DNA from 2 places in the Streptomyces sp. NPDC002835 genome. Region 2 is predicted to be linked to the other one. Evidence: riboswitches for the same ligand, from Rfam matches in the RefSeq annotation. Region 2 holds a riboswitch; the other holds the start of a gene.
What was found. A riboswitch is a leader RNA that binds a small molecule or an ion and turns the genes downstream of it on or off. The one in region 2 is predicted to bind thiamine pyrophosphate.

Region 1 (4,202 bases), on a different contig from region 2:
CGGCGGCCGCCTCGGACTCGGAGTGCGTCGAACGGCCGATCAGCACGCCGTCGCCCAGGACGGCGCGCGCGGCGGGCACCGGCAGGTCGCCCTGGCCCAGGTGCAGCACGTCGGCGCCGATGGCGTGCGCCACGTCGGCTCGGTCGTTCACCGCAAGCAGTTTGCCGTGCCTGCGGCAGGCGTCGGCGAAGACCTGGAGGTGTTCCAGCTCCTCACCGGCCTCCATGCCCTTGTCGCGCAGCTGCACGACGTCCACGCCGGACGTCAGCACGGCGTCGAGGAATGCGGGAAGGTCTCCCTGCCGCTTGCGGGCGTCCGTGCACAGATAGAGCCGGGCGTCGGACAGCAGCGCGCGAGCCGTGGCCATGAGGCGATCCCCCCTTCGGGCGGCCGGATGTACGGGACGGGCGCGGCCCGTCCCGTACATCCCGCCGCGGTGATGTTTTCCGGTATGTCAGACGGCGAGCGCCTGTGCGCGGCGCTTCACCTCCGTACCGCGATTCTCGCTGAGCGCCTGCGCGGGCGTGCCCGGCAGGCTCGGGTCAGGAGTGAACAGCCACTCCAGCATCTCTTCGTCGTTGAAGCCGTCGTCCCTCAGGAGGGTCAGGGTCCCCGAAAGGCCCTTGACCACCTTGTCGCCGTCGATGAAGGCGGCAGGCACCTGAAGCGCCCGGTTCTCGCCGCGGCGCACCGCGATCAGCTGGCCTTCCTTGACCAGCTGCCGCACGCGCGTCACCTCGACATCGAGCATTTCCGCGATGTCCGGCAGGTAAAGCCAGGCGGGGACGAGAGCATCGATCTTTGCGTCAATCTCGGTCACGGGACAAGCCTGCCATCCACGACCGACAGTCGGAAGCCGGGACCTGCCGTGCCGCCCCTTCAGGGGACGCCGAACGCCGCCTTCAGAGGGACTGTTCTCGCCTTCAGGGCGACTGCGCCGCCGCTTTCAGAGGCACCGAGGGGTCGGCGGCCCGCGCCGGGTCCAGCGCCGCCCCGGACACGATCAGCTTGCGCCCCTGCGCCAGGTCACGCGGCCGGCCGACGGCCAGCAGCGCCACGAGGGCGCCGCCGCGCAGCCACAGCACCGACCAGGTCTCCTCGGCGGGGTCGCCGCGCCACAGCAGGGTGTCGGCGGCGCCGTGGTGGCCGGCGTACTGGACGAAACGGCCGAACTGCTCCGACCAGAAGTACGGCACGGGGTCGTACGGCTCCAGGTCCTCGCCGCCGGTGATGTTCGCGGCGACGGTGCGCGGCCCCTGGAGCGCGTTGTCCCAGTGATGCACGAGCAGCCGCTGCCCGTAGCGGCCGGACGGGTAGGAGGCGCAGTCCCCCACGGCGTACACGTCGGGCGCGGAGGCGCGCAGCCACTCGTCGGCGACGACCGCCCCGTCGGGGCCCAGCTCGATGCCGGAGCCGGCGAGCAGGCCGGTGGCGGGCCGGGCGCCGATGCCGACGACGACGGCGCCGGCCGGGATCCTGCGGCCCCCGGCCAGAACGACGGCGCCCGGCTCGATCGCGGCGACCCGGGCGCCGGTGATCAGCTCGGCCCCGTACTGCCCGTACCAGGCGGCCATCGGGGCGGCGACCTCGGCGGGCATGGTGCCGGCGAGGGGGCGGTCGGCGACCTCGACGACGGTGACGGCGCAGCCGGCCTGCCGGGCGGCCGTAGCGAACTCCGCGCCGATCCAGCCGGCGCCGACCACGACGATGTCGTGCTTCTCGGCGAGCAGGGGCCGCAGTCGCGCGGCGTCGTCCAGCGTGCGCAGCAGATGGACGCCGGGGACGCCGGACGCGCCCGGCAGGGTGACCGGCTCCGCGCCGGTGGCCAGCACCAGCACGTCGTACGGGACGGGGCCGGCCGCGGTGTCGACTTCGTGGGCGTCCGTGCGCACCCCGGTCACCTCGACGCCGAGGCGCAGCTCGACGTCCAGGGCCTCGAAGTCGATGTCGAACGCCGAGCCCTCCGCCGTACCGAGCAGGACCGCCTTGGACAGCGGGGGCCGGTCGTACGGCTGGTGCGGCTCGGCCCCGAGGACGGCGACCGGGCCGGCGAAACCCCGCTCGCGGAGGGCCACCGCCGTCTGGACCCCGGCCATGCCGGCGCCGACGATCACCACGCGCCGCCGCTCTGCTGTCTGCTGCTGCCGTTCTTCCACCCGCACACCTTACGTACCTGACGACGGGTCAGGAGGCTGCCGACGGTCCGGAGGGCAGCTCCTCCACCACGCTCGTGCCGCGGCCCTCCTGGGACTCCCACTCCCACGTCTCCTCCAGCCGCACCCGCCCGTCCGGCAGTTCCACCACCAGGGACACGCAGTGACCGGACGACGTCCCGCCGTCGGTCTTCAGCTGCACATAACGGAAGTCCAGCCGGTCGCCCTCCCGGGTCCCCACCAGGTGTCCGCGCACCACGTCACCGCCCTGGTACTCGGCCCAGACCGTGCCCCGCTCCTCGTGGTACGTGAAGCGCGTGCGGGTGCCGACCTGGCCCGGAGCCTGGTCCGCGACCGGCGAGAGAACGAGTCCGTCGAGAGTCTTCGCCACTGCTGCGGCTCCCTTACTGGGCGTCGGGGCGGGAGGTTAGGGTAGCCACCGTAAGGCACTCGCGGGAGCCCGGACGCACCGGGCTGAGAGGGAGGCTGACCGGCCTCCGACCGTACGAACCTGATCCGGGTCATGCCGGCGAAGGGAGGGGCTGGACGCCCATGTCGTCTCGTACACCACACACCCCCGACGTCCTTGTCGTGGGGGGCGGAATCATCGGCCTGGTCACGGCCTGGCGCGCGGCGCAGCGGGGTCTGCGGGTCACCGTCGCCGACCCGGAGCCGGGCGGCGGCGCGGCGCGGGTCGCCGCCGGCATGCTGGCCGCCGTCACCGAACTCCACTACGGCGAGCAGACGCTGCTCGGCCTCAACCTCGAATCGGCCCGCCGTTATCCGGCCTTCGTCGCCGAGCTGGAGGAGGCGAGCGGGCAGCGGGTGGGACACCGCTCCTGCGGCACGCTCGCCGTCGCCCTCGACGCCGACGACCGGGCGCATCTGCGCGAACTGCACGCGCTGCAGCGCCGTTCGGGCCTCGATTCCGAATGGCTCTCAGGCCGCGAGTGCCGCCGCCTCGAACCGATGCTGGCGCCCGGCGTACGCGGCGGGCTGCGGGTGGACGGCGACCACCAGGTCGACCCGCGGCGGCTGGCGGCGGCGCTCGTCGTCGCCTGCGAGCGGGCCGGCGTCGGCCTCCGCCGCACCTGGGCGGATCGGCTGCTCGTCGAGGGCGACCGGGCGGTGGGGGCGGTCCTCGCCGACGGCGCCGAAGTGCGCGCGGAACAGGTCGTGTTGGCGGGCGGCAGCCTGAGCGGCCGGCTGAAGGGCGTACCGGCGGACGTGGTGCCGCCCGTACGGCCGGTCAAGGGCCAGGTCCTGCGGCTGACCGTGCCGCAGCCGTACGCGCCGTTCCTGTCCCGCACGGTGCGCGCCGTTGTGCGCGGCAGCCATGTCTACCTCGTGCCGCGCGAGGACGGCGAGCTCGTCGTCGGCGCCACCAGCGAGGAACTCGGCTGGGACACGACGGTCACCGCGGGCGGGGTGTACGAGCTGCTGCGCGACGCGCACGAACTGGTGCCGGGCATCACCGAACTGCCCCTGGTGGAGACCCGCGCCGGACTGCGGCCGGGCTCGCCCGACAACGCCCCGCTGCTGGGCTTCACGGAGCTGCCGGGGCTGCTGCTGGCCACCGGGCACTACCGCAACGGGGTGCTGCTGACGCCCGTCACCGGCGACGTACTGGCTCAGGCGCTGCTGAGCGGCGAACTGCCGGAGGTGGCGCGGCCCTTCTCGCCGCGGCGCTTCGCGGCGGGGCCGGTTCTCGCGGACGCCGTTCTCGAGGAGCAGCCCGCATGAACGTCTCCGTCAGCATCTCCGTCAACGGCGAGGCGCGGGATCTCGCCGCGGGAACCACGCTGGACGCCGTCGTCGCGGAGCTCACCGCCGCGTCCTCGGGTGTCGCCGCGGCCGTCAACGAGACCGTCGTCCCGCGCGGCCAGTGGCCCGGCACCCGCCTCGGCGACGGTGACCGCGTCGAGATTCTCACCGCAGTGCAGGGAGGCTGAGCCGCCATGGCAGACGACCGCTTCACTCTCGCCGGTACCACGTTCGACTCCCGGCTGATCATGGGTACGGGCGGGGCACCCAGCCTCGACGTCCTCG
Region 2 (4,202 bases):
CGCTCGCCGTGCTCGGCTGGTTCGCCATGCGCCGGCGCCGTCTGCGGCAGCGGTTCGGCCCCGAGTACGAGCGGACCGCCGAGGACGCGGGCAGCCTGAGCGCCGCCGACCGCGAACTGAGCGCCCGGGAGAAGCGGCACGACGCGCTGGACATCAAACCGCTGACTCCTGCCGTCCATGACCGCTACGCCCAGGACTGGCAGAAGGTCCAGGGTGACTTCGTGGATCATCCCGAGGAGGCGGTGCAGGAGGCGGACCTCCTGGTGACCTCGCTCATGCGGGAACGCGGCTACCCCACGGACAACCTCGAACAGAAAGTGCAGGACCTGTCCGTCGAGCACGGCAGGACCGTGGAGCACTACCGCGCCGCCCATGACGTCAACGAGCGCAGTCGGCAGCACAAGGCGAACACCGAACAACTCCGTGGCGCGATGGTGCACTATCGCGCGCTCTTCGACGAACTGCTCTCCGACGGCGGGCCCCGTCAGGCCCGCGCGTGAGCGCCTCGGACATCGGAACTCTTCGACCATCAGGACGGAGGAGAGATGGAACGCGAACACACGCCAGGCCCGGCCGAGACCGGACTCTCCACGGACGACCTTGCCGCGCCTCCGGACAGGGGTGTGGGCGACCGGCCCGAGGCCCAGTCCCCGGGTTTCCCGGGCGAGGCCCCCGGGGCGACGTCGGAGGCCGAGGCGATGCCGCCCGAAGCCTCGACCGTCCCGCGGGAGCCGGAACCCGGGGCGGACACCCTGGATGCGTCCGCAGGGGAAGACGCTCCGCAGCTTCTGACTGAGGAGGACGAGTCAGGATTCCGCACGCGGTGGCAGGAAATCCAGAACCGATTCGTCGACGACCCGCGTGAGGCCGTCCATGAGGCCGACGGCCTGGTGGCGGATGTCATGCAGACCTTGGCCGCTACTTTCTCCCAGCACAAGCAGGACCTGGAGGGGCAGTGGAGCAAGGGCGAGGAGGCCGACACGGAGGACCTGCGCCTGGCCCTGCGGAAGTACCGGTCCTTCTTCAACCGGCTGTTGTCGAGCTGAGCAACCGTCGCTTCGGTTTGCACCTGTGACCGGCGGGACGAGCCGGCCGGAGCCCCCGCCGCTCGAGAGCGGGGGCTCGTCCGGTGCCCGCGGATCACCGCAAACGATCTGCGACACTGGTACGGACATGCCTAAGCCCGGAGAACTCACTTTCGTCGCCCCCCGCGGAGCCAAGAAGCCGCCGCGGCACCTCGCCGACCTCACGCCCGCCGAGCGCAAGGAGGCCGTCGCCGCGATCGGCGAGAAGCCGTTCCGCGCCAAGCAGCTGTCCCAGCACTACTTCGCGCGGTACGCGCACGACCCGGCGCAGTGGACCGACATCCCCGCCGCGGCCCGCGACAAGCTCGCCGGAGAGCTGCTGCCCGACCTGATGTCGGTCGTACGGCACATCTCCTGCGACGACGACACCACCCGCAAGACGCTCTGGCGCCTGCACGACGGCACGCTCGTCGAGTCCGTGCTCATGCGCTACCCGGACCGGGTCACCATGTGCATCTCCTCGCAGGCAGGCTGCGGGATGAACTGCCCCTTCTGCGCCACCGGGCAGGCCGGTCTCGACCGGAACCTGTCGACCGCCGAGATCGTGCACCAGATCGTCGACGGCATGCGGGCGCTGCGCGACGGCGAGGTCCCCGGAGGGCCGGCCCGGCTGTCCAACATCGTCTTCATGGGCATGGGCGAGCCGCTCGCCAACTACAAGCGGGTCGTCGGAGCAGTCCGCCGCCTCACCGACCCCGAGCCGGACGGTCTCGGGCTCTCGCAGCGCGGCATCACCGTTTCGACCGTCGGCCTGGTGCCGGCGATGCTGCGCTTCGCCGACGAGGGCTTCAAGTGCCGTCTCGCGGTGTCGCTGCACGCCCCGGACGACGAGCTGCGCGACACCCTGGTCCCGGTCAACACCCGCTGGAAGGTGCGCGAGGTCCTCGACGCCGCCTGGGAGTACGCCGAGAAGTCCGGCCGCCGGATCTCCATCGAGTACGCGCTGATCCGCGACATCAACGACCAGGCGTGGCGCGGCGATCTGCTCGGCCGGCTGCTCAAGGGCAAGCGGGTCCACGTCAACCTGATCCCGCTCAACCCGACGCCCGGCTCCAAGTGGACGGCGTCGCGCCCCGAGGACGAGAAGGCGTTCGTGGAGGCCATCGCCGCGCACGGTGTGCCGGTCACCGTCCGGGACACCCGCGGTCAGGAGATCGACGGGGCCTGCGGGCAGCTGGCCGCGCAGGAGCGGTGACCGAAGGGCCGTCGGCCATGGCTGATACTGTGCCCTGTGCGTTCGCACAAATGAACAACAAAACATTCCGACAGGGGAGCGCACCACAGCGCTGAGAGTGCGGCAGGCCGTCACGGCCGCGGGCCGCAGACCCTCGGACCTGATCCGGGTCATACCGGCGTAGGGAGTCAGCATCATCATGAACAGCCAGCTTCGGCGTGCCGTCGGCACGGCACTCGTCGGCGCCCTCGGCATCACGACGCTCGCCGCGTGCGGCGGGGAGTCCAAGGACTCCGGATCCGGCGGCGGGAGCGAGTCGAAGACCGTCACGCTCGTCAGCCACGATTCCTTCGCGGCGTCAGAGGCGGTGCTCAAGGAGTTCACCCGGCAGACCGGCTACACGGTCAAGGTGCTCAAGAGCGGCGACGCCGGCGCCGCGCTCAACAAGGAGATCCTGACCAAGGGCTCCCCGCAGGGCGACGTCTTCTTCGGGGTCGACAACACCCTCCTCTCCCGCGCGCTCGACAACGACCTCTTCACGCCCCACGAGGCCGAGGGCCTCGACCGGGTCGTCCCCGAGGTGCAGCTCGACGCGGACAAGCACCGGGTGACGCCCGTCGACACCGGCGACATCTGCGTCAACTACGACAAGAGGTTCTTCGCAGACAAGAAGCTCGCGCCGCCGAAGACCTTCACCGACCTCGCGAAGCCCGAGTACAAGAACATGCTCGTCGTCGAGAACGCCGCCACCTCCTCGCCCGGCCTCGGCTTCCTCCTCGGCACCGTCGGCGAGTACGGCGAGTCCGGCTGGCAGGGCTACTGGAAGAAGCTCAAGGACAACGGCGTCAAGGTCGTCGACGGCTGGGAGCAGGCGTACAACGAGGAGTTCTCCGGGTCCGCCGGCGGCAAGAAGGCGGGGGCCGACCGCCCGCTCGTCGTCTCGTACGCCTCCAGCCCGCCCGTCGAGGTCCTCTACTCCGACCCGCAGCCGGCCGAGGCGCCGACCGGTGTGGCCACCGGCACCTGCTTCCGCCAGATCGAGTTCGCCGGCCTGCTCAAGGGCGCGGAGAACGAGGCGGGCGGCAAGGCGCTGCTGGACTTCATGATCAGCAGGAAGTTCCAGGAGGACATGCCGCTGAACATGTTCGTCAACCCGGTCGTCGAGGACGCGAAGCTGCCCGAGCTGTTCACCGAGCACGGCGCCGTGATCGAGAAGCCCGAGACCGTCGCCGCGGACACCATCGCGAAGAACCGTGAGCAGTGGGTCCGGTCGTGGTCCTCGCTCGTCGTGAAGTAAGGACGTCCCTGCGCGGGAACGCGGCACGGCTCGGCCTGATGGCCGGCCCGGTCGCGTTCTTCGCCGTCTTCTTCGCCTACCCCGTCTCCGCGATCGTCGGGCGCGGTCTCCACGCCGACGACGCCTGGCAGTTCGGCCGGTTCGGCGAGGTGCTCGGCCGGCCGGACATCCTGTCGGTGCTGTGGTTCACCACCTGGCAGGCGCTCGCCTCCACGGCGCTGACCCTGCTGATCGCGCTCCCCGGCGCCTACGCCTTCGCCCGCCTCGACTTCCCGGGCAAGCGGCTGCTGCGCGCGGTCGTCACCGTGCCGTTCGTGCTGCCGACGGTCGTCGTCGGCACGGCCTTCCTGGCACTGCTGGGCCGCGGCGGGCTCCTCGACGAACTGTGGGGCGTCCGGCTGGACACCACCGTGTGGGCCATCCTCCTCGCGCACGTCTTCTTCAACTACGCCGTGGTCGTCCGCACCGTCGGCGGCCTCTGGTCGCAGCTCGACCCGCGCCAGGAGGAGGCCGCCCGGGTCCTCGGCGCCGGCCGCTTCGCCGCGTGGCGGCGGGTGACGCTCCCCGCTCTCGTACCGTCACTGGCCGCCGCCGCCCTGATGGTCTTCCTCTTCACCTTCACCTCGTTCGGCATCGTGCAGATCCT

Region 1: another riboswitch for thiamine pyrophosphate. It lies ahead of thiO (glycine oxidase ThiO); the one in region 2 lies ahead of ACWD01_RS15860 (thiamine ABC transporter substrate-binding protein).

The regions. Positions count from the first base shown of each region.
Region 1 is NZ_JBSFUW010000008.1:234,304-238,505, forward strand. It holds gene thiE (thiamine phosphate synthase) at 1-367, opposite strand, end outside; gene ACWD01_RS11880 (Rv2175c family DNA-binding protein) at 455-820, opposite strand; gene ACWD01_RS11885 (NAD(P)/FAD-dependent oxidoreductase) at 924-2,096, opposite strand; gene ACWD01_RS11890 (hypothetical protein) at 2,185-2,544, opposite strand; TPP riboswitch at 2,596-2,708, shown strand; gene thiO (glycine oxidase ThiO) at 2,706-3,896, shown strand; gene thiS (sulfur carrier protein ThiS) at 3,893-4,105, shown strand; gene ACWD01_RS11905 (thiazole synthase) at 4,112-4,202, shown strand, end outside.
Region 2 is NZ_JBSFUW010000012.1:118,138-122,339, reverse strand. It holds gene ACWD01_RS15875 (hypothetical protein) at 1-500, shown strand, start outside; gene ACWD01_RS15870 (hypothetical protein) at 546-1,046, shown strand; gene rlmN (23S rRNA (adenine(2503)-C(2))-methyltransferase RlmN) at 1,174-2,280, shown strand; TPP riboswitch at 2,343-2,463, shown strand; gene ACWD01_RS15860 (thiamine ABC transporter substrate-binding protein) at 2,459-3,556, shown strand; gene ACWD01_RS15855 (ABC transporter permease) at 3,595-4,202, shown strand, end outside.